One region of the Neotabrizicola sp. VNH66 genome, then DNA from elsewhere that is predicted to be linked to it. Evidence: riboswitches for the same ligand, from Rfam matches in the RefSeq annotation. Region 1 holds a riboswitch; each other region holds the start of a gene.
What was found. A riboswitch is a leader RNA that binds a small molecule or an ion and turns the genes downstream of it on or off. The one in region 1 is predicted to bind cobalamin.
Positions count from the first base shown of each region.

Region 2: linked by a shared signal. The riboswitch ahead of ACO2Q5_RS01915 (aromatic ring-hydroxylating oxygenase subunit alpha) and the one ahead of ACO2Q5_RS14850 (DUF1636 family protein) in region 1 are both predicted to bind cobalamin.
Region 3: linked by a shared signal. The riboswitch ahead of ACO2Q5_RS12745 (TonB-dependent receptor plug domain-containing protein) and the one ahead of ACO2Q5_RS14850 (DUF1636 family protein) in region 1 are both predicted to bind cobalamin.

Region 1 covers NZ_JBMSDW010000010.1:37,508-45,362, reverse strand. The annotation lists gene ACO2Q5_RS14885 (molybdopterin-dependent oxidoreductase) at 1-12, shown strand, start outside; gene ACO2Q5_RS14880 (RidA family protein) at 12-353, shown strand; gene ACO2Q5_RS14875 (2-hydroxyacid dehydrogenase) at 350-1,267, shown strand; gene ACO2Q5_RS14870 (propanediol utilization protein) at 1,363-2,166, shown strand; gene cobD (threonine-phosphate decarboxylase CobD) at 2,169-3,143, shown strand; gene ACO2Q5_RS14860 (cobyric acid synthase) at 3,140-4,585, opposite strand; gene cobO (cob(I)yrinic acid a,c-diamide adenosyltransferase) at 4,863-5,495, opposite strand; cobalamin riboswitch at 5,532-5,739, shown strand; gene ACO2Q5_RS14850 (DUF1636 family protein) at 5,846-6,208, shown strand; gene cobW (cobalamin biosynthesis protein CobW) at 6,205-7,248, shown strand; gene cobN (cobaltochelatase subunit CobN) at 7,258-7,855, shown strand, end outside.
Region 2 covers NZ_JBMSDW010000001.1:369,886-377,740, forward strand. The annotation lists gene thyX (FAD-dependent thymidylate synthase) at 1-615, shown strand, start outside; gene ACO2Q5_RS01900 (NAD(P)/FAD-dependent oxidoreductase) at 707-2,101, shown strand; gene ACO2Q5_RS01905 (AbrB family transcriptional regulator) at 2,098-3,138, opposite strand; gene ACO2Q5_RS01910 (2Fe-2S iron-sulfur cluster-binding protein) at 3,542-4,618, opposite strand; gene ACO2Q5_RS01915 (aromatic ring-hydroxylating oxygenase subunit alpha) at 4,619-5,857, opposite strand; cobalamin riboswitch at 5,967-6,161, opposite strand; gene ACO2Q5_RS01920 (ABC transporter permease) at 6,235-7,855, opposite strand, start outside.
Region 3 covers NZ_JBMSDW010000008.1:3,114-10,968, reverse strand. The annotation lists gene ACO2Q5_RS12765 (ABC transporter permease) at 1-151, opposite strand, end outside; gene ACO2Q5_RS12760 (ABC transporter permease) at 144-1,055, opposite strand; gene ACO2Q5_RS12755 (ABC transporter ATP-binding protein) at 1,060-2,124, opposite strand; gene ACO2Q5_RS12750 (amidase) at 2,203-3,651, opposite strand; cobalamin riboswitch at 3,802-3,990, shown strand; gene ACO2Q5_RS12745 (TonB-dependent receptor plug domain-containing protein) at 4,118-5,980, shown strand; gene ACO2Q5_RS12740 (ABC transporter substrate-binding protein) at 6,099-6,863, shown strand; gene ACO2Q5_RS12735 (FecCD family ABC transporter permease) at 6,860-7,840, shown strand; gene ACO2Q5_RS12730 (ABC transporter ATP-binding protein) at 7,837-7,855, shown strand, end outside.

The sequences.
Region 1 (7,855 bases):
AAGGACAAGTGATGAAGCATATCGACAACAACGGCCGCCGTTCCCGCGCGATCATCGCCAATGGCACGATCTTCATGGGCGGGCAGGTCGCCGATGATTTCACCGCCGATGCGGCCGAACAGACCCGGCAGGCGCTGGCGCGGATCGACGCGATCCTGACCGATGCGGGCAGCGACCGGTCGAAACTGGTCTCCGCCCAGATCTGGCTGAAGTCGATGGAGGATTACGCCGCGATGAATGCGGTCTGGGATGCGTGGATCGACCGCGACCGGGCGCCGACCCGGTCCTGCGGCGTGGTGGAAATGGCCGATCCCGGCATTCTGGTCGAGATCATCCCGACCGCCGTGCTGTGAGGCTGCTGTTCCAGAGCGACAGCGCCGATCCTGCCCGGTGGGAGGCGGCGCTGCGCCGGGTGGAGCCTGCGCTGGACTTCCGGGTCTGGCCCGATGTGGGCGACCCGGCGCTGGTGGACATGATGCTGGTCCTGCGCCCGCCGCCCGGCGGGCTGGCAGGGTATGACCGGCTGCGGCTGGTGCATCTGATCAGCGCGGGTGCCGATCAGGTGAAGGATTATCCCTTTCCGCCCGGCCTGCCCGTGGCACGGCTGAGCGAGCCGGGGCAGGTGGCGGGAATGGTGGAATATGTGCTGCATGCCGTGCTGCACCATCACCGCGACTTCGACCTTTACGCCCGCCAGCAGGCCGCGCGGATCTGGGAGGAGGTGCCGCGGGTTCCGGCGGCGCAGCGGACAGTGGGGGTGATGGGGCTGGGTGCCCTTGGCACACCTGTGGCCCGGGCCCTGACAGGTCTGGGCTTTGCCGTTCACGGCTGGTCGCGCAGCGGTCGCCCGGTGGAGGGGGTGACGGTCCATGCCGGGGCCGAAGGGATGGCCGGATTTCTGGCCGCGTCGCAGATCGTGGTGGCGCTGCTGCCCCTTTCACCCGAAACGGTGGGCCTGTTCGACGACCGCTTCTTCGCGGCGATGCCTCCGGGCAGTTTCTTCATCAACGCGGGCCGCGGCGCGCAGCTGGACATGGCGGCGCTGGCCCGGGCGCTGGTCTCCGGCCATTTGGCGGGGGCCACGCTGGATGTGCTGTCACCCGAGCCGCCCGCGCGTGATGATCCGGTCTGGACCGTGCCCAACCTGCGGCTGACGCCGCATATCGCCACCTCGCCCGATCCCCTGACGGCGGCAGAGGTGGTGATCGGCAATTACCGCCGCGTTCTGGCGGGAGAGCCGCTGCTGACCCCGGTCACCCCCGGCTGATACCGGTTTACCCTTCTGACGGAAGACCGAGCGGGCCGGACCATTGCGCGCGGGCAGCGGGACAGCCAAAGAGGTCGCGGCAAGGGGGACGGCCTGTGGCATCCGGCAAGGTGGTGGTTCAGGGACATTTCGGTGAGATCCTGCAGGGCCGGTTCGGCTCGCGGGGTACCGTCGCCCTTGTCACGCTGCCCTGTGACACCCTGCGCTGCACTCTCTGGCGCGCGCCCGGTCCGCTGCGGCTGTTTCAGCCCGACGGGCGGGTCCTGACCCCGGCAGAGCTGCTCCGCCTGCTGGCCGCGCTTGGCCTGCCTCCATCCGGCGGCCATGTCCTGCATCTGGACATGCCCGTGGCTGCCGGGGCAGGGGCCTCCACCGCGGTGCGGGTGGCCATCGCGCGGGCTGCGGGCATCACCGGGCCGGAGCGGATCGCGCAGGCCTGTCTGGCCAGCGAGGGGGCTTCGGACCCGTTGATGTTCGTCGGTGCCGGGCGGCTTCTCTGGGCCTCGCGTCACGGCCGGGTGCTGGCAAGGATGCCCGCGCTGCCCCGGTTCGAGGTGCTGGGTGGCTTCCTCGGCGCGGGCCAGCGCACCGATCCGGCGGATGACCGCTTTCCCGACATTACTGATCTGGTGGCGGAGTGGCAGGCGGGTCCGCCCGATCTGGCGGCTCTGGGGCGGCTGGCCTCGGCCTCGGCCGCGCGCTGTCTGGCCCTGCGCGGTCCCGCCGCGGACCCCACAGCCGCGCTGGCGCGGCAGTTTGGCGCGGCGGGCTGGCTGATCGCCCATACCGGATCGGCCCGGGGCCTGATCTTCGCGCCGGGTCAGGTGCCCGGCGCAGCGGTTGCGGCCTTGCGGCAGGCCGGGTTTTCGGGGATCACCCGCTTCACGGGCGGGGGATGACGATGCGCGATCACGGCGGCAATCTGGATGCGGCGCAGGCGCGCTATGGCGGCGGACCCTGGGTCGATCTTTCCACCGGGATCAACCGGGTGCCCTGGCCGGTGCCGCCCCTGCCCGGGGATGTGCTGACCGCACTGCCCAAAGCCCCGGCCATGGCGGCGCTGCTGGCGGCGGCACGGACGGCCTATGGCACCGCGGCCCCGATTGTCGCGCTGGCCGGCGCGCAGGCGGCGATCCAGCTGGTGCCGCGCCTGTCTGTGCCGGGGCGCGCCCGTGTGCTGGGGCCGACCTACAACGAACATGCTGCCGCTTTGCGTCAGGCGGGCTGGCAGGTCGAGGAGGTCACCCGCCCCGAGGCCCTGCCGGGTGCCGATCTGGCGGTGCTGGTCAACCCCAACAACCCCGACGGCCGCCTGCTGACCTCCGCCGCGCTGCGCGCGCTGGCCGGGCAGGTGGGGCGGCTGGTCGTGGATGAAAGCTTCGCCGATGCCGATCCCGCCGCTTCGGTCGCGGCCCATGCGGGGACGGATGGGCTGATCGTCCTGCGCTCCTTCGGCAAGTTCTACGGGCTGGCCGGGCTGCGGCTTGGCTTCGCGCTTGGCCCCGCGGCGGATATCGCCCTGATGGCGGCGATGGCCGGGCCCTGGGCGGTCTCCGGCCCGGCGATCCATGCCGGAACGCTGGCGCTGGCAGATACCGGCTGGGCCGCGGCCACCCGCGCGCGACTGGCAGAGGATGCCGCGCGGATGGACAGGCTGGCGCAGGGCCGCGGCTGGTCGCTTGTCGGCGGCACGGCGCTGTTCCGGCTCTATGATACGCCCTCGGCCGGGGAGGCACAGACCGACCTCGCCCGCCACCGGGTCTGGAGCCGCATCTTCCCGTGGTCCCCGACGCTGATCCGGCTTGGCCTTCCGGGGAGCGAGGCCGAATGGGCGCAGGTCGCCCCCGCCTTCACCCCCGGCTTTGCCGCGCCCTAACGGGCCAGCGCCAGAAGGCCCGGCACGTCCAGATGCGCCTCCAGATGCGCAGCAAGGGCGTCCAGCACAGCCTCTATCCCCGCTGCATAGGCCAGCCCCGAAGAGGCCGCGCCAAGCTGCGCCAGCCAGGCTGCGCGGAACGCGTCGTCGGTGAAAAGCCCGTGCAGATAGCTGCCGGTCACCCGGCCATCCGGGCTGGTCGCGCCCTCGGGCCGCCCGTCCAGCAGGGCGAAGGGCCGGGTGCAATCCGCGCCCCCGGTCCGGCCGATGTGGATCTCATATCCCTCGACCGGCAGACCGCTGGCGCAATGGGTGGCGGCAGAGCGGGTCAGCCGCTTGTCCGCCGTCATCACCGTCTCGACCTCCAGAAAGCCAAGGCCCGGGGTCACGCCCGCCGCGCCCTCGATCCCCTCCGGATCGGCCACCGTCCGGCCCAGCATCTGATAGCCACCGCAGATGCCAAGGATATGGCCGCCCCGCCGCCGGTGGGCGGCCAGGTCGATGTCCCAGCCCTGCGCGCGCAGAAAGGCCAGATCGCCGCGGGTGGATTTCGACCCCGGCAGGATCACCAGCCGCGCATCGCCCGGAATGGCACGGCCCGGCAGCACCATCTCGACCGTGACGCCCGGCTCCTGCTTCAACGGATCAAGGTCGTCGAAATTCGCGATCCGCGACAAAGCAAGGCAGGCGATCTTCACCCCGCCGCCCCGCCCGTTGCCGGTCAGATCCAGTGCATCTTCGGCCGGAAGTCGCCCGGCCCCGTGGAACCACGGCAGCACCCCGAACCCGCGCCAGCCGGTGCGCGCCGCGATCAGCGCATAGCCATCGTCAAACAGCCGCGGATCGCCGCGGAACTTGTTGATCAGAAAGCCCTGCACCATGGCGGCATCTTCGGGGTCCAGAATGGCCTGCGTGCCGATGATCTGCGCGATCACCCCGCCCCGGTCGATGTCCCCCGCCAGCACGACCGGCACATCCGCGGCCCGGGCAAAGCCCATATTGGCAATATCGGCGCGGCGCAGGTTCACCTCGGCGGGGCTGCCCGCCCCTTCGACGATCACCAGATCCGCCTGCGCCTTCAGCCGGGCAAAGCTTTCCAGCACCGCCCCCATAAGCCGCGGCTTCAGCGCCGGATAATCCGCTGCCCGCGTGGTGGTCAGCCGCCGCCCCTGCACCACCACCTGCGCGCCGGTGTCCGTCTCCGGCTTCAGGAGGACCGGGTTCATGTCGGTCAGCGGCGCCACCCCGCAGGCCAGCGCCTGCAGCGCCTGCGCCCGCCCGATCTCGCCCCCGTCCGCCGTCACCGCGGCATTGTTCGACATGTTCTGCGGCTTGAACGGCAGCACCCGCAGCCCGCGCAACCGCGCCGCCCGGCACAGCCCCGCCACCAGCATCGACTTGCCCACATTCGACCCGGTGCCCTGAATCATCAGCGCCCGCATCATCGGCCCCCTTGGCGCGGGTTGACACTGCGGGAGCCTCCGGCGGGGATATTTATCGCCAAGATAAAGGCAGCGTCACAGGTCGGCAGCCGCACCTCGGGCCGTTTGCACGGGGGAGGCGCGGCGCCTTTACCTTGGACGGTCATCGGGATCCCTCCCTGTACCGTGTCCCGACCATGGCGCCAAAAGGTTAAGAAACCTTTGCCTTTATCTTGGCACAAATATCCTGGGGGTCCGGGGGTGAAGCCCCCGGCCTTGGCCGCAGGCACCCCCGGCATCAGAATTCCACCCCCGGCTGCGCCTTGATCCCGTCGCGGAACGGATGCTTCACCACCGCCATCTCGGTCACCAGATCGGCCATCCCGATCAGCTCGGGCTTCGCGTTGCGGCCGGTCAGGCAGACATGGGTCATCGGCGGCTTTTCATCGCGCAGGAAGGCCGCGACCTCGGCCACATCCAGATAGTCATAGCGCAATGCGATGTTGATCTCGTCCAGAAGGACGAAGCGGATCGCCGGGTCGCGGATCAGCGCTTTCGCCTTCGCCCAGCCCGCCCGGGCCGCCGCCACATCGCGGGCGCGGTCCTGGGTTTCCCAGGTGAAGCCCTCTCCCATGGCGTGGAACTGGCACAGATCCCCGAAATGCGTGGTCAGAAGCTGCCGCTCGCCGGTGTCCCAGCTGCCCTTGATGAACTGCACCACGGCGCAGGGCATGCCATGGGCGATGCAGCGCAGGATCATGCCGAAGCCGGACGACGACTTGCCCTTGCCCGGCCCGGTATGGACAAGGATCAGCCCCTTTTCGCCGGTCTTTCCTTCCATCATCCGGTCGCGGGCGGCCTTGATCTTCGCCATTTTCGCGGCATGGCGGATGTCGGCAACGGTGCTGGTGTCGCGGCTGTCTTCGGCCATGTCGGCGGCGCTCCTTGACTTTCGGCGGGCCTTGGCCTTTCTGGGGGCCAAGCTGGTTCCTGTCTATGACAGGCGAAGAGGGAATGCGAGTAGGCCCCCAAAGGGCCAAGGCGCAGCCGCCCCCGCGACCGTGACCGGAGTTGTGCCCTTCCAATGCCACTGGCCTCGCGGCCGGGAAGGCGGACGGGCCGGGCCCAAAGCCCGCTCCGCAAGCCGGGAGACCTGCCAGCTTTGGATCTTTTCGGGCGGACGGGGTGTTCCGCGACCGGAGACTGCTGCGGCGTCTCTGCGCGCCCGTCGTTGTCCCGGCCGTATTCCCCCTTTTCGCCCCCCTGCGGAGGGCAGGCGGTATGACGGTAAGACTGCTGGTCTGTGCGACCTGCCGGGCGGGAGAGGCCGTGGAAGACGGCCGTCCCGTGCCGGGCGCGCGCCTTGCCGCCGCGCTGGAGGCGGGCGGTGCCCCCGATGGCGTGGCCCTTCAGCGGGTGGAATGCCTGTCCGCCTGCGGGCAGGGCTGCGCCGTCGCGCTCTGCGCCCCGGGGCGCTGGTCCTATGTCTATGGCCGCCTGACCGAGGCCGACGCCCCCGACATCCTGACCGGGGCCGCGGCCTATGCCGCCGCGCCCGACGGGCTGGTGCCGTGGCGCGAGCGGCCCGCGATTTTCCGCAAGCAGTCGCTTGCCCGTCTTCCCCCGATCGGAGAGCCTGAATGACCGACCTTGCCAAGATTCCCGTTTCCGTCATCACCGGCTTTCTCGGTTCCGGCAAGACGACGCTGATCCGCCATCTGATGCAGAACCCGCAGGGGCGGCGGCTGGCGGTTCTGGTCAATGAATTCGGCACGCTTGGGGTGGATGGCGACATCCTAGCCGCCTGTGCCGATGAAAACTGCCCGGCGGAGAATATCGTCGAGCTGGCGAACGGCTGCATCTGCTGCACCGTCGCCGACGACTTCATCCCCACGGTCGAGGCGCTTTTGGCGCTGCCCACGCGACCCGATCACATCCTGATCGAAACCTCGGGCCTTGCGCTGCCGAAGCCGCTGCTGAAAGCGTTCGACTGGCCCGCGATCCGGTCGAAGATCACCGTCGATGGCGTGATCACCCTGGCCGATGCCGAGGCGGTGGCGGCAGGCCGCTTTGCCCCCGATCCGGCCGCGGTGCAGGCGCAGGCCCTGGCCGACCCGGGCGTCGATCATGAAACCCCGCTGTCCGAGGTGTTTGAGGATCAGATCGCCTGCGCCGACATCGTTCTGCTGTCCAAGGCCGATCTGGCGGGCGAGGCGGGGCTTGCCGCCGCACGTGCCGTGGTGGAGGCCGAAGCGCCCCGCCGCCTGCCGATCCTCGCCATGAGCGAGGGCGTGATCGACCCGGCGGTGATCCTTGGGCTGCATGCCGCCGCCGAAGACGACCTTGCCGCCCGCCCCAGCCACCATGACGGCGCCGATGACCATGAGCATGATGACTTCGACAGCACGGTGATCGACTTGCCCGAAATTGCCGATCCCGAGGCGCTGGCCGAAGGCATCCGCCGTCTGGCGCGCGAACAGCACATCCTGCGGGTGAAGGGCCATGTCGCCGTGACGGGGCGGCCGATGCGCCTGCTGGTGCAGGCCGTGGGCGAACGGGTGCGCCATCAGTTCGACCGGCCCTGGGGCGATGCGCCCCGGCACTCGCGGCTGGTGGTGATCGCCGAGCATGACCACATCGACCCGGTGGCCATCCGCGCGGCTCTGGCGCAATCCGGGGTCTGAGGCGCCGCGATGCATGTTGTCTTCCGCGAAAGCCACGGGCTGGAGGAAACCGCAGTGCCCACCGATCTGCGGCAATCGCCCGCCGATCTGCTGGTCCTGTCGTTTTCCGACAGCGACCTTGGTGCCTTCGCGGCGGGCTGGCACCGGGCGCGGACGGCGGGCCAGCCGCTGCCCGGCTTGCGGCTGGCCAATCTGGTGGCGCTGCGGCATCCGGTTTCGGTGGACACATGGGCCGAGGCGACGGCGGCAGGCGCGCGCGGCATTCTGGTGCGGCTGATCGGCGGGGCGGGCTACTGGTCCTACGGGCTGGCCACCTTGCAGGATCTGGCCCGCCGCCGTGGCATTGCGCTGGCCGTGCTGCCCGCCGACGGGCGCGAGGATACGGCGCTGGACGCGGCTTCGACCCTGCCCGTCTCGACCCTGCGGCGGTTGCAGGCTTTGTGCGATGCCGGGGGCGCCGTGGCCGCACAGGCGGCGCTGGCGCAACTGTCGCTGGCGGCGGGCCTGTTTGCCGGACCGGTCCGCGGCGCCAAGACGGTGCCGGAGTTCGGCTGGTATGACCCCGCGCTTGGCGTGACGGCGGGGCCTGTGCCGGGCGACCGCCCCG
Region 2 (7,855 bases), on a different contig from region 1:
CTGCATGTGAAGCTGCCGGTCTTCGTGGCGCGTCAGTGGATCCGTCACCGCACCGCCAATGTGAACGAATACAGCGCCCGTTACTCCATTCTGGACCGCGAGTTCTACATCCCCGCGCCCGAACATCTGGCGGCGCAAAGCTCCGTCAACAATCAGGGCCGCGGCGCCGTTCTGGAAGGGGCCGAGGCCGCCCGCGTGCTGGACCTGCTGAAGCGCGACGCGGGCCAGATGTATGACCATTACGAAGAGATGCTGTCTCAGGACGGCCAGCAGGGGCTGGCCCGCGAACTCGCGCGGATGAACCTGCCCATGAACATCTATACCCAGTGGTACTGGAAGACCGACCTGCACAACCTCTTCCACTTCCTGCGGCTGCGCGCCGATGCCCATGCGCAATATGAAATCCGCGTCTATGCAGAGGCGATCGCCCAGACGGTGAAGGACTGGGTCCCCCTCGCCTTCGCCGCTTTCGAGGATTACCGCATGGGCGGCGTGAACCTGTCGGGCAAGGCCGTCGCCGTGCTGAAACGCCGTCTGGCGGGCGAGACGGTCACGCAGGAAGACAGCGGCATGTCCAAGGGCGAATGGCGCGAGTTTGAGGCGATATGGGCCTGACAGGCCCTGCAGCCGCCGCCAGACGCTTCAGGGAATTTGCCCCGCCCGGAAGAGAGCGGGCACCAATGGCCTGACCTGACCGGAGATGTCCATGCCGAACCCCACCCCCGCCCGCATCGGTGACGTGTCCTTCTGGTATGCCGATATCGGCCTGCCCGCGCGCCGCCCTGCGCTGGAGGGAGACACAACGGTCGATGTCTGTATCATTGGCGCGGGCTATACCGGGCTTTGGGCGGCGTGGTATCTGAAACAGGCGGAGCCGTCGCTGAACATCCTGATCGTCGAGAAGGAGTTTGCGGGATTCGGCGCATCGGGGCGGAACGGGGGGTGGCTGTCGGGCGGGTTCTCCTGGAGCCATGCGCGTTATGCCGCGACCTCCGGCGCGGAGGCGGTGCGCGCCATGGTCCGGGCGATGAACGGCACCGTGGATGAGATCATCTCGGTCGCCGAGGCGCAGGGGATCGACGCCGATATCCGCCGCTGTGATGAGCTGATGGTGGCCGTGAACCCCGCGCAGGAGGCGCGGATGGTGGCCGAGACCGAACACCGCCGCCATTGGGGCGAAGAAGCGCGGGTTCACCGGATCAGCGCCGAGGAACTGGCGGGCCGCATCCGCATTCCGGGCGCCCGTGGCGCGCTGGTGGTGACCAATGTCGCCCGCATCCAGCCGGCCAAGCTGGTGCGCGGGCTGGCCGCCGCGGTAGAGCGCGCGGGCGTGCGGATCGCGGAGGGCACGACCGTCACCGCCCTGTCGCCGGGCCGCGTCACCACCGACCGCGGCACGGTAACGGCAAAGGCGGTGCTGCGCTGCACCGAGGGCTTTACCGCCGGTCTGCCCGGGCTGACGCGGGAATGGCTGCCGCTGAACTCGGCCCAGATCGTGACGGAGCCGCTGCCGCAAAGCGTTTGGGACCAGATCGGCTGGGACGGGCATGAAATCCTTGGCGATTTCAACAATGCCTATTGCTATTGCCAGCGCACGCGCGAGGGGCGGATCACCGTGGGCGGGCGCGGCGTGCCCTACCGCTTCGGCTCGGGCCTTGACAGCAACGGCACCCCGGATGCCGAGACGATCCGGCGGCTGGTGGCGATCCTGCACCGGCATTTCCCGGCGGCACGGCAGGCGCGGATCGACCATGCCTGGTGCGGCGTTCTGGGCGTGCCGCGCGACTGGTGCGCGACGGTGGGCTTCGATCCCGCCGCGGGGATGGGATGGGCCGGGGGCTATGTGGGCACCGGTGTGTCCACCTCCAACCTGGCGGGGCGGACGCTGGCGGATCTGACCCTGGGGCGCGAGACGGCGCTGACCGCTTTGCCCTGGGTCAACCGCCGGGTGCGGAAATGGGAGCCGGAGCCTTTGCGCTGGCTGGGGGTCACCGGCATGTATGCGCTGTTGAACGCGGCCGACCGGGCCGAGGCGCGGCCCGGGGTGCAAAATCCTTCGGTGCTGGCGACAATCGGCAATCGGCTGGCGGGCCGCAGCTAGCGCCGCCGGAGCAGCGTGAACACCAGCGGCGCGGCCACGATCACCACCAGAATCCGCACCACATGGTTCAGCGCGACAAAGGCCACATCGGCATGGATCGCCAGCGCGATCAGCCCCATTTCCGTCAGCCCGCCGGGGGCTAGGGCGAGGATCCCCTGCTCCAGCCCGATTCCGAACCAGCGGCTCAGCGCCAGCGCGAAGACCAGCGCCAGCGCCAGGGACAGCACGGTGGAGCCGATGGAGAGCACCGCCGCCCGACCAAGGGCCCCCATGGCCATGCCGCGGAACCGGCAGCCCAGCACGGTGCCCAGAACGATCTGCGCGGCATTGACCAGCAGCCCGGGCGGCGCCGCCTCGCTGATGCCGGTCAGATGCAGGCCGGCCGACAGGGCCAATGGACCCAGAAAAGTGGGGGCGGGAAAGCGCAAAGCATGGCCCATCAGACAGCCCAGCAGCGCCGCGCTCAGCAGCAGGGCCGCCTCGTGCCATTCCATCGCCAGGGAAAGGTTCACTGCACCGCTGCCCACCGAATGGCCCTGCACCACCCGGAACCACAAGGCGATCAGCGCGATGGTGATCACGATGCGCAGGGAATGCGCGAGGATGATCGGCTCCGGCTTTGCGCCCTTGGCCTCGCCAATCTCGATCATCTCGGTCAGGCCGCCGGGCATCCCCGCGAAATAGGCGGTCGGCCAGTCCAGCCGCCCGGCAAAGTGATAGAACGGCACCACCACCAGCCCCACCATCACCAGATAGGCCACCAAGAGCGCCAGCGACCCGGCCCAGAGCGTGACATGGCCCAGCACCTCGGGCGCGAAGCGGGCGCCCAGCATGACCCCGATCACCGCCACCACGGCGGGACGGATGCGGTTCGGCCCCGCCACGGGCGCCCCGCAGACCGCGGCGATCAGCGTGAAGGTCAGGGCGCCCAGCATCCAGGGCAGCGGCAGGCCAAGGGTCCAGAAGGTCAGCCCGCCCGCCGCCCCAAGCGCCAGTCCAAAAGCATGGGGCAGCAGCTGGGACAGGGGGAGGGTCAAGGGCGGCTCCGATCTGGCACGGTATGCGGCGGTATGCCGCGCCTCACCCTTCATCGCGCTCCGGCCACAAAATGTCCACCCGCACCGCGCGAGATCGAAAGCGGGCGGACAGAATTTGCCTGCTGCATTCCGGAAAGTGTTTTCAGCCCATCAGCGGTGGTCGCCAGCGCGGCGACCGGACACCTGCCAACGGCTGCGGCAAAAGTCCGGAGCCCCCCGAACGGCGGTCCGGCCCTCGCCCCCCATCCCCAGTCACAGGCTTGCGCAATCCGCAGCCGCCGCCGCACAGAAGCGCGGCAGCGGCTTTCATCACCGGGGCGGATGAGGCTTGCAGCCCTCCACCCGGGGTTTGACGCAGAAAGCCACCTGCCCCGGCCTGACCGGCGCACACGTCACGCGGGTATCAAACCTCGACCGTGACCTTGCCCAAGGGGTTGGAGCAACAGGCGAGGATCCAGCCCTCGGCAATATCCTCGTCGGAAATGCCGCCGTTATGGACCATATGCACCTCTCCGGCGGTCTTCTTCACCTTGCAGGTGCCGCAGAGACCGAAGGTGCAGCCCGAGGGGATGTTCAGACCCGACCGTTTTGCCACGCCCAGCACGGTATCCGTCTCGGCGCAGGGCACGGTCTTGCCAGAGCGGGAGAAGGCAATCTCGGCCCCGGCCCCGGCATCGGGCACCACATCGTCGATCACCGGCGCATCGGCCTCCGACTTCACCGGCGCGCCAAAGCTTTCCTGATGGTAATGCGCCATGTCGAAACCCAGGGAGACCAGCATCTCGCGCACGGCCTGCATGAAGGGTTCGGGGCCGCAGCAGAACACCTCCCGCTCCAGATAATCCGGCGCCATCAGGCCCAGCATGATCTGGCTCAGGCGACCCTGATAGCCCGGCCAGCTTTGGAACGGGTCCGGCTCCTCGACCGTGAAGCGCAGCTTCAGGCCCGGCACGCGGTCGGCAAAGCCTTCAAGCCGCTTGCGCAGCAGGATTTCCGAGGGGCGCCGGGCGGCATGGACAAAGATGATGTCCGGCATCTCGCCCGAATCCCAGGCCCAGGTTGTCATCGACATCATCGGCGTGATGCCCGACCCGGCCGAGATGAACAGGTGCTTCTTCGCCGGATGCCGGTGCGAGGAGAAGATGCCCGACGGCCCATAGGCCTTGATCTTCATGCCGGGCTTCAGATGGTCCAGCATCCAGCGGGTGCCGATGCTGGTGGCCTGCGCCTTCACCGTCACGCTGATCGACAAGGGGCGTGAGGGGCTGGACGAGATCGTATAGGTCCGCTGCACATTGCCGCCCGGCACGGGAAGGTCCAGCGTCACGAACTGGCCCGGCTGATAGTCGAACCACGCGCCCGAAGGCGCGCGAAAGGTGAAGGTGGCGGTGTCGTCGGTTTCCGGCACCACCATGGCGCATTCCAGCAGTTCGCTGTCCGACCACGGCTCCTTGGTCCAGTTCAGGCGCGACTTTGCCATTTATTCCGCCGCCATCGCCGGACGCGGCGACAGGCGCCGGGTCATGAGGTTGCAATACCAGTCGACGAACTGGATCACGCCTTCCTCCTGAATGCGGGAATAGGGGCCGGGCTCATAGGCGGGCGAGAGAATGCCCTTCTGGTTTTCCTCGACCACCTGACGGTCTTCGTCATTGGTGTTGATCCAGACCTCGGTCAGGTTCGGCAGCTGGTAATCCACGCCCTCGACCGCGTCCTTGTGGACCAGCCAGTTCGTCGTGACCTGCGTTTCCGTGGGGCTGATCGGCAGCACCCGGAAGACGATGGCATGATCGCCCAGAAAGTGGTTCCAGGTGTTCGGGTAGTGATACATCAGAAGGCTGCCCGCATCGTAAAAGGGCATCGTCCCCATGCGCTTTTCGACGGCGTGTTCCGTGCTCATCGTATAGCTTTCGGCGTTGTTCAGCAGCGGAATCCGCGCCAGACGCCACTGGAAGTCGGCGGCATTCACAAAGCGCGACGGCAGGCCCGCGGCCTCGCACCGTTTCCAGTGGTCCAGAATGTCGGGGCTGGCGCTGTCGGGGCCGTCCATCGCGGTCATCCGCGGATTGTCGGAATAGGTGCGGCAGAGCGAGGGGTGAGAGCCGCCGCAATGATAGCACTCGCGGTTGTTCTCCATCACCAGCTTCCAGTTGCCCTTTTCCACGATGGTCGAGGAATAGGCCACCTTGGCATCCGCCAGACCCGAGGGCGCCAGATAGGGCATGGCAGCGCGGGCCAGATCGGCGATCGGGGGCGGCACCTCGGCCAGACAGACATAGATGACGCCGCCCAGATCGACGCAATGCACCTTCTTCAGCCCGTATTTCGAGGCGTCGAAATCCTCGCCCATGTCGCGGGCATAGATCAGCTTGCCCTCAAGGTCATAGGTCCATTGGTGATAGGGGCAGACAAGGTTCTGGGTGGAGCCGTTGTCCTTGGCGCAGAGCCGCTGGCCACGGTGGCGGCAGACGTTATGGAAGGCACGGATGCGGTTGTCCTTGCCGCGGATGATGACCACCGGATAGGCGCCCACCTGCATCGTGGCATAGGCGCCCGGCTTGGCCAGTTCGCAGGCGGGGACGGCGAACAGCCATTCCTTGTACCAGACCTGCTCCAGATCCTGCTGATAGACGCCGGGATCGCAGTAAAGGTCACGCTCCAGCGCGAAATCGGGTTTGCGGCCCCCGATCAGGGCAAGGGTTTCCTGGGCCGAACGCATCGGGTCCTCCTGGGCCCGCGCCGTCCCGCGCGGGGGTGATCTGACATGCAGGGTGCCGGAAACGGCCGCGTCGGAAAAGACCACGCGCCGCCCCACCGCACCCCGCGGCTGGTTTTTCCTGCGAAAGGCTGGTTTCCGGGCTCGCGGCGGGCGGGTTTCCCCCGGATGCGGCGCCTTCCCAGGTCTCCTCCCAGTGGCTCTTGCCGCATCCCCCATCCGTCACCGTTGCGGGGGCAGCGCCGGTCTTGCACCGGCTTCCCAATTCTCCGCTGTCGCCAGCGGCACCTTTTGCCCTGACAGGATAGCTGCACCGCAGCGGCGGAATGCGACAATTCCGACAGGACGACGACGGGAAAAGACTTCTGCGAAAAACGCCTTCAGTCGCGGTTGGCGCGGGCCACCACGGCGACCGCCGCCAGCCCGACCAATGCCACCAGCAGGGCGGCCGGCGCGGCTTCGGACAGACGCTCCAGCGAGGACAGTTCGAACATCCGGGTGGACAGCGTGTTGTAGTTGAACGGCCGCAGCAGCAGCGTCGCGGGAAGTTCCTTGACGCAATCGACAAAGACGATCAGCAGCGCCGTCAGCACAGATCCGCGCATCATCGGCAGATAGACTGCCGTCAGCGTGCCGCCCGCGCCGCGACCCAAGGACCGCGCGGCCATCGGCAGGTTGGGCGACACCCGGTCAAAGGCGGAATCGACCGCCCCCTGCGCCACGCCGAAGAAGCGGACGACATAGGCCACCACCAGCGCCGCTGCCGTCCCGGTGATCATCAGCCCCGGGTCATGCCCGGACAGCGCCAGCACCGCATCGGCCAGCTTGTGGTCCAGCCCGGCCAAGGGCAGCAAAAGCCCGATCGCCAGCACCGCGCCGGGCGTAGCATAGCCCAAAGTCGTCAGGGGCAGCACCGCGCGCACGCCCGCGCGCCCCGAAAGCCGCAGGCCATAGACCAGAAACAGTGCCATCCCCACCGTCAGCGCCGCCGCCGTGCCGCCCGAGATCAGCGTATTCGCCAGCGCCCTGAACAGACCCGGCGCCAGCCAATGCGCGGGCGCCTGCGCGGCCAGATGCAGCATCACCCCCACCGGCAGCAGGAACCCGGCGGCAAAGGGGATCAGGCACAGCAGGAAGGCCGCCGCCCCCTGCCCCGCGCCAAGCTGCATCCGCGTGACCGGACGCTGCGCCCGGCCCATCCGGTGAAACCGCGCATTGCGGCGCGACACCCGCTCCAAAGCGACCAGCAGGAAGATCAGGAACAAAGCCACGCCCGCGATCTGCGCCGCGCCCCCGGCATTGCCGCCATTCAGCCAGGTGGAGAAAATGCCGGTGGTCAGCGTCTGCACCCCGAAATGATAGACCGTGCCGTAATCGGCCACAGTCTCCATCATCACCAGCGCGACACCCGCCGCCACCGCGGGCCGCGCCAAGGGCAGGCCCACCCGGAAGAACAAGGCCCACGGCCCGCGGCCAAGGGCGCGCGCCACCTCCCACGTGCAGCCCGACTGCTCGCGGAAGGCCGCACGGGCCAGGAGATAGACGTAAGGATACAGCGCGGCCGAGAAGACCAGCACCGCCATCCACAAAGACCGGGTCTGCGGGAACCAGTAATCCCGGGCCGAAGTCCAGCCAAAGGCCGCCCGCAGCCCGGCCTGCACCGGCCCGGCATAATCCAGCACATCGACCAGAGCATAGGCCCCCACATAGGCCGGGATCGCCATGGGAAACAGCAGCGCATGGTTCAGCCAGCGCCGCCCGAGAAAATCATACATCGTGACCAGCCAGGCGGCGCCGGTGCCCGCCGCCGCCGTCAGCGCCGCCACCCCCGCCATCAGCATCAGCGTGGTGCCGATGTAGCGCGGCAGCACCGTGGCCGTCAGATGCGGCCAGATGTTCTCGGTCGGGTTGGCCGCAATCCAGAGGACCGCCGCCACCGGCGCCAGCACCAGAAGCGCGATCAGCCCCGCGCCCAGCGTCCAGACATCGGGACGCAGGGCG
Region 3 (7,855 bases), on a different contig from region 1:
GCGAGAACCCGCCCCAGACAGCGATGGAGTTGGAGGCGTTGAAAGAATAGGCCACCAGCGTGACGATCGGCAGATACAGCAGGACAAAGGCCGCGATGGCCACGGTGGCAAAGCCCGGCAGGCGCGCGACCTCGAAATGACGCTCAGCCATGGCTGCGGTCCCCCTTGGTCGAGACGCGGACATAGACCACCAGCGCCGCCATGACGACGATCAGCAGGGTCATCGACAGCGCCGCGCCCAGGGGCCAGTTGCGGCCCTGCAGGAACTGCAGCTCGATGAAATTGCCGATCATCATGTTCTTGCCGCCGCCCAGCACGCGCGGGGTGACATAGGCGCCCAGCGAGGGGACGAAGACCAGAATGCAGCCCGCCACGATTCCGGGCCGCACGATGGGCAGGATCACCCGCCGCAGCGTGCGCCAGCGGCTGGCGTAAAGGTCATAGCTCGCCTCCAGAAGCCGCATGTCGAAGCGGTCGATGGCGGCGAAGAGGGGCAGCACCATCAGCGGCAGATAGACATAGGCCATCCCGATCAGCACCGCCGTATCGGTGTAGATGATCGGGATGGGCCGGTCGATCAGGCCGATGGCCATGAGCGAGGAGTTCAGCACCCCTTCGTTCCGGATCACTTCGTTGATTGCAAAGGTGCGGATCAGGAGATTGGTCCAGAACGGAATGGTGATCAGGAACAGCCAGAAGGCCCGCGCGCGGGGCGGTTGGGTGGCGATGAACCATGCAGTCGGGAATCCCACGGCGAAGGTCACGGCCGTGGTGGCCAGCGACAACCAGGCTGAGCGCCAGAAGATCGTCAGATGCGCATCGGCCAGAACATAGGCCTCATCGAAGATGTCATAGGTGAACAGGACCGCGATCCAGCCCTCGACCGAAGGTTCGCGGATCACGCCGCCGGTGTCGTTCGCGGTCAGGAAGGAATAGACCAGCACGATCAGCAGCGGACCCGAGGCAGCGAGGGCCAGCACCACCAGCGCGGGCAATGACAGAAGCCAGCCGTTGCGGGCGGATTGGCGGATGACGCGGTCTTCGGCGGCGCTCATCCGGTCAGTCCTCCAGCACCTGAACCGCGCCGGGGGCAAAGCGCAGGCCGACGGTCTGGCCCTGCTCCAGCGCATTGCCGCCGGTCGCCTCGGACTGCACCCGCGCGACCACCTCGGCCCCGTCGGGCAGGGTCAGGTGATAATGCGTGTCAGTGCCGAAATAGACCGCACCCGAGACGGTGGCGGGCAGGGCGCCCTCTTCCCCCGCGGGGCCGATCCGCACATGTTCTGGCCGGACGGCCAGTGTCACCGTGCCTGCCCGCGGGGCGCTGGCGGCGATGACCGGGCCGGATCCCAGCCTGACGCCGCCGGGCACCGTCACCCCGGGCAGAAAGTTCGTCTCGCCGATGAAGCTGGCCACGAAGCGGTTCACCGGCCTTGTGTAGATGTCGCGCGGGGCGCCCACCTGTTGCAGCTTGCCCGCCGACATGACGCCGATCCGGTCGGACATCGTCAGCGCCTCTTCCTGATCATGGGTCACGAAGATGAAGGTGATCCCGGTCTCGGTCTGCAGCCGCTTCAGCTCGGTCTGCATTTCCTTGCGCAGCTTCAGGTCCAGCGCGGACAGGGGTTCGTCCAGCAACAGGACTTTCGGCTGCGGGGCCAAGGCGCGGGCCAGTGCCACCCGCTGCTGTTGCCCGCCCGACAGCTGGCTGGTCTTGCGCCCGGCCATCGCCTCCAGCTTCACCAGCGCCAGCATCCGCTCCGTCGTGGCGCGCACCTCGGCCCGCGGGCGGCCCAGCATTTCAAGCCCGAAGCCGATGTTCTGCGCCACGGTCAGATGCGGGAACAAGGCATAACTCTGGAACACCGTATTCACCGGGCGGCGGTTCGGCGGCAGGGTGGAAATATCGGTGCCGTCCAGCAGGATTTCCCCGCCGGTGGGCATTTCAAACCCGGCGATCAGCCGCAGAAGCGTAGTCTTGCCACAGCCGGAGGGGCCGAGGAGGGTAAAGAACTCTCCGCGCCGGATATCGACCGAGACATCATCCAGCGCCCGGACCGCGGCGGCCCCCTGTCCGAAGGCCTTGATCACATGGCGGGCCGAGATGGTGACGTCATCGCTCAAGGCGGGGCCTCTCCGTTGCCGGTCTTTTGATCATATTGGGCGGCGCATGACCCGCTTGGCAAGCGAATCGTGCAGGGCTCAGCCCGCCATCGGTGCCCTTTTTGCCGCCCAAGGCGCCGCCCGCTCGATTTCGGCGCAAAGCGCGATCAGTTCCTCATCCGCGCCGAAGGGGGCGGCCAGATGCACGCCGATGGGCAGCCCGTCCGAGGACCAGCCAAGCGGCAGGCTGGCCGCGGGCTGGCCGCTGGCGTTGAAGATGGCGCAGAAGGGCGAATAGTCGAAAATGCCGCCCGGCCCGATGCGGAAGCCCACGTAATCTTCGGTCTTATGGGCGAAGCGGCCCACGCGGGCGGGCGGTTCGGCCAGAGTGGCGGTCAGCAGAATGTCCGGGCCGGTCCCGTCTTCGGGGCGGAAGAACGCGGCCATTTCACGCCCGAAATCATGGATTTCCTCTACGGCTTCCAGATAGCGGGTCGGGTGCAGCGTCTCGGCATGGGCGACGGCGCCCCGGCCCACGGCTTCGACCAGATCCTCGGTCAGCACCCGGCCTTTCAGCGCGGTGCGGATCGACAGGGCGCTGCCCACGCCCACGATATCGGTCCAGGCCCGCATCATGCCGGGCACATCCGCCACCGGGCGACCGGGTTCGACGTGATGGCCAAGCGCCTCCAGCAGGCGGCCGGCGGCGTGGACCGCCTCGGCCACTTCGGGGTGGATCGGCTGGCCGGTCAGGGTGGTGTCGCAGATCGCCACCCGCAGCCGCCGCGGCGGGCGGCTGATCGCCTGCGCATGGCCGCGGGCAAGGGGCGGCGCCCAATAGGGCGCGCCGAGGTCCGCGCCTTCGCAGGCGTCCAGCATCGTGGCCGTGTCGCGCACGGATCGGGTCAGGAAGCCGTCGATGGCCATGCCCGCCCAGCCCTCGCCTGAGAAAGGTCCGTCGGGCAGGCGCGCACGGGTGGGTTTGAACCCGAAAAGCCCGCAGCTGGAGGCCGGGATGCGCACCGATCCGCCGCCGTCCGAGCCATGGGCAAAGGCCACGATCCCCGCCGCCACCGCGGCTCCCGCGCCGCCCGAAGACCCGCCCGAGGTATGGTCAAGGTTCCACGGGTTCCGTGTCGGCCCGCCATAGACCGCCGATTCTGTCGCCGCCCCCACGCCGCCTTCGGGGCTGGTGGTGCGGCCGAAGGTGACGACGCCGGTGGCGCGGATGCGGCGGAAGATGTTGCTGTCGCCCTTGTGGCGGGTGTTGGCGAACAGCCGGCTGCCGTTGTGGGTGGGAAAATCCACCGCCTCGCAGCCCAGATCCTTGATCAGGAACGGCACGCCCCGGAAGGGACCCTGCGGCAGGCCCGCCGCGATGGAGCGCCGGGCCACCTGTTCCTGCATCAGCACGACCGCATTGATGGCGGGATTGCGCGCTTCAACCGCGGCCAGCGCGGCATCCAGCAGCTCATCCGGGCTGACCTCGCGGCGGGCCACCAGCCCCGCCAGCTCGGTGGCATCCGTTGCGCCAAGATCTCCGATCATCGCCGATTCTCCTGTTTGTTGGGGACATGCTGACCGCAGCCGCCGGGCCGGTCCAGCCGGGATGCGGCCTGCCGTGGCCTGATTGCGCCGCCTGCGGCCCGCGCAGCGACACTGCGCCTGCGCTGCGCTTGACAGTTCCGTGATCCCGCCGCAGGAAGGGGCACCTTCGGTTCCGGGCCTGCCCGGATGAAAAGGGAACGCGGTGCAACTCCGCGGCTGCCCCCGCAACTGTAAGCGGCGAGTGCGGACGGAACATGCCACTGGGGCCGATTTCCCCGGGAAGGCCCGTCCAAACCCAGACCCGCAAGCCAGGAGACCTGCCGAGGTGATCACCCTTTCCGCCGCGCGGGGTGCGCGGAGGAGGGCGGGTTTCCGCCAGAGGTGACGTATCACCGTTCTGGCGGCCCATGGTCCCGGAGCAGATCGCATTTCCGGCGGGTCCCCCGCTGAACCGGAGACACCACAGATGCAGGGCATCTCGCGCATCGCACTTCTGGCGGCACTGGCCGCCACCCATGGTGGCATGGCCACCGCCCAGACCGACGACGACAGCGTTCTTCTGGGCACGATCACGCTCTCCGCCTCGACCCTGCCTGTCTCGCTCAGCGAGACGGGGGCCACGGTGAACGTGGTGACCGCCGAGGATCTGAAGAAATCGGGTGAGCTTTCGGTGGCCAGCCAGCTTGCCCGCATTCCCGGTGTGTCGATGTCGCGCAACGGCGGGCTTGGCACCTCCACCGCGCTGCGGCTGCGCGGGCTCTCCGGCCCCTATATCGGTGTCCGCATCGACGGGCTGGATGTGGCAGACCCTTCGGGCACCCAATGCGCCTATGACTTCGGTTCCACCACGATGGGCGGCATCAGCCGGATCGAGGTTCTGCGCGGCTCGCAATCGGCGCTGTTCGGCTCCGAGGCGATCGGCGGCGTGGTCGAGATCACCAGCTTCCGCGCCACCGAAGAGGGCACCGCGGGCGAGATCGCGCTGGAGGCCGGATCGCATGGCACCTACAGCGGCACCGCCTCGGTCGGCGTCAAGACGGAGCGGGCGGAACTCTCGTTCTCGGTGAGCCGCACGGTAACCGACGGTTTCTCGGCCTATTCCGGCGGGACCGAGGATGACGGCTTCCGCTCGACCAATGTCACCTTCTATGCCGCCTACGATCTGACCGATGACATCCGGATCGGCGCGAACGGCATCTGGCGCAAGTCCTTTACCGAATTCGATGATCAGACCGCCGACCAGCTGAACACCGAAGACGGGCTGCTGAAGGGCGGCCGGGTCTTTGCCGAATTCGACACCGGGGCGGTCCGCCATGCACTCTCGTTCGCGCGCACCGTGACGGAACGGGACTATGCCTATCCGGCGGGCTGGTATTCGACGACCACCTTCGACGGCAGCCGGGACCAGCTGGCCTATAACGGCAGCTGGACCGCCAACGACCAGATCAGCCTGACCTGGGGCGCGGACCGCACCAAGGAAACCTTTGACGGCAGCAGCACGTCGGGCATTGTTACCGATATCGACACGGGAGAGGCCACCACGAAATCGGTCTTTGCCGAACTCCTTTATTCCCCGAATGACACGATCGACCTGTCGCTGGCCCTGCGCCATGACGATCACAGCACCTTCGGCGGCTATGACACCGGTCGTCTGGCGCTGGCCTGGCATGCGACGGATGATCTGATCATCCGCGCCGTGGCCTCCACCGGGTTCCGCGCACCCTCGCTTTATGAGCTTTACAGCACCTATTACGGCAATCCTGCGCTGAAGCCCGAAACCAGCCGCAGTTTCGAGCTGGGGGCCGAATATACCTTCGGCAACGGCGCCACGCTGCAGGCGACGCTGTTCGATACCGAGATCGACGACAAGATCCAGTGGGCGGGCGGCAGCTACAATCAGGTGCCCGGCACGACCCGCACCAAAGGGGTAGAACTGTCGGGCCAGACGCAGATTGCAGAAGGCTGGAACCTGTTCGGCAACTATACCTATACCGATGCCTATACGGTTTCGGGCGCGGTGGAGAGCGTGGCGGTTCGGGTGCCGCGGCACGACCTGACCCTTGGGGTCGAGGCGCAGGTGACGGACCGGCTGTCGGGCCTGTTCACCGTCCAGCATGTGGCCGATTTCTACGATAACGGCATCTGGCCCGCGCCGACCTCCAAGATGCCGGACTACACCGTTGCCAATATCTCGCTCAGCTATGAGGTCAACGACACGACCGCGGCCTATCTGCGTGTCGAGAACCTGTTCGATGAGACGTATGAGACGGTGCGCAACTATGCCCAGCCCGGCCGGTCGGTCTATGTGGGCGTCCGCACCTCGTTCTGATCTGCGCCTTGCAGGGTGCGCCGGGGCGGTCTGTGCCGCGCTGGCGGCCCTTGGTGCCCTGCTGCCGTCTGGGGCGGCCGGGCAGGGCGCCATCGGGTCCGGGGCGGCGGGCGTTCCCTTGCCCGCTGCCCCGGCCCGTGTCGTTTCCATCAACCTTTGCACCGACCAGATCGCCATGATGCTGGCGGCGCCCGGGCAGCTGGTCTCGGTCAGCCATCTGGCGACCGATCCTTTGTCCTCCTCCATGGCGGAGGAGGCCGCGGCCTGGCCCGCGAACCGCGGCGGGGCGGAACAGGTGTTCCTGCTGCATCCCGATCTGGTGCTGGCGGGCGAATATACCTCGGCCGCGACGGTGGACCTGCTGCGCCGTCTGGGTGTGCCGGTGGTCCGGGTGCCGGTCGTCTCATCGCTGGAACAGGTGCCGGACCAGATCCGTCTTGTGGCCGCAGCCATGGGTCGGGGGCCTGAGGGAGAGGCGCTGGCTGCCGAATTCACATCCGGTCTGGCCGCCCTGCGCAGCGATCTGCCGCCCGCCACCGCGGCACTGTATTATCCGAACGGCTATACCAGCGGGGCGGGCACGCTGGCCGATGACGTGCTGGCGGCCACCGGATTTCGTAACATCGGCGCCGAGGCCGGGTTGACCGGCGGCGGCACCCTGCCGCTGGAGCGGCTGGTGATGGCCGCGCCGCAGGTGATTGTCACCTCCACCCCTTATCCCGGTGCCTCGCGCGCCGAGGATATTCTGGTCCACCCGGCGCTTGCGGTGCTGCGGCAGGGGGCGGGGCTGGCCTCCACCACCGATGCCGACTGGGTCTGCGGCACGCCGCATATCCTACGCGCGGTCGCCGCGATGAAAGCCGCGCGGGAGGCGCTGGAATGAAACTGTTCCTGTTCCTTGTCCTGCTGGTTCTGGCGCTGTTCGCGGCCTCGCTGCTGATCGGTCCGGCGGGTCTGGGCCTTGGCGAGAGTCTTGCCGCGCTGTTCCGGGGGGAGGGCGGGCCGGTGGTGCTGGTGATGCAGGAAATCCGCCTGCCGCGCGCCGTGCTGGGCCTGCTGGCCGGGGCGGCGCTTGGCCTGTCGGGTGCGGCGATGCAGGGCTATCTGCGCAACCCGCTGGCCGAACCCGGGCTGATCGGCGTTTCCGGCTCGGCCGCCTTGGGCGCGGTTCTGGCACTGCAGACCGGGCTGGCCGGGGTCTTCGCGCTGGCGCTGCCATTGTCGGCGCTGGCGGGGGCGGGGCTTTCGGTTCTGCTGATCCTTGCGCTGGCCGGGCCGCGGGGCGGGGCGCTGGCGCTGATCCTTGCGGGGGTGGCGCTGTCGGCGCTGTCGGGGGCGCTGACCTCGCTGGTGCTGAACCTGTCGCCCAACCCCTTTGCCGCGATGGAAATCGTCTATTGGATGATGGGATCGCTGGCCGACCGTTCGATGGCGCATGTCTGGCTGGCCGGGCCGTTCATCGTGGCGGGGATGGCGGCGCTTTTGTCGGTGGGCCGGGGGCTGGACGCGCTGACCCTGGGCGAGGATGCGGCGCAGTCGATGGGCGTCAACCTCAACCGGCTGCGGCTGGTGGTGATCTTTGGCACCGCGGCGGCCGTGGGCGCGGCGGTGGCGGTGGCGGGCGCCGTGGGCTTTGTCGGGCTGGTGGTGCCGCATATCCTGCGCCCCTGGGTCGGGGCGCGGCCGTCGCGGCTTTTGCCCGCGGCGGCGCTTGGCGGGGCGGCGATGCTGCTGGCCGCCGATATCGCCACCCGGCTGATCGCGCCCGACCGTGACCTGAAGCTGGGCGTCCTGACCGCCATTGTCGGCGCACCGTTCTTCCTGCATCTGATCTGGCGCCTGCGGAGGGTGGAGGCATGACGCTGCTGTCCGTCC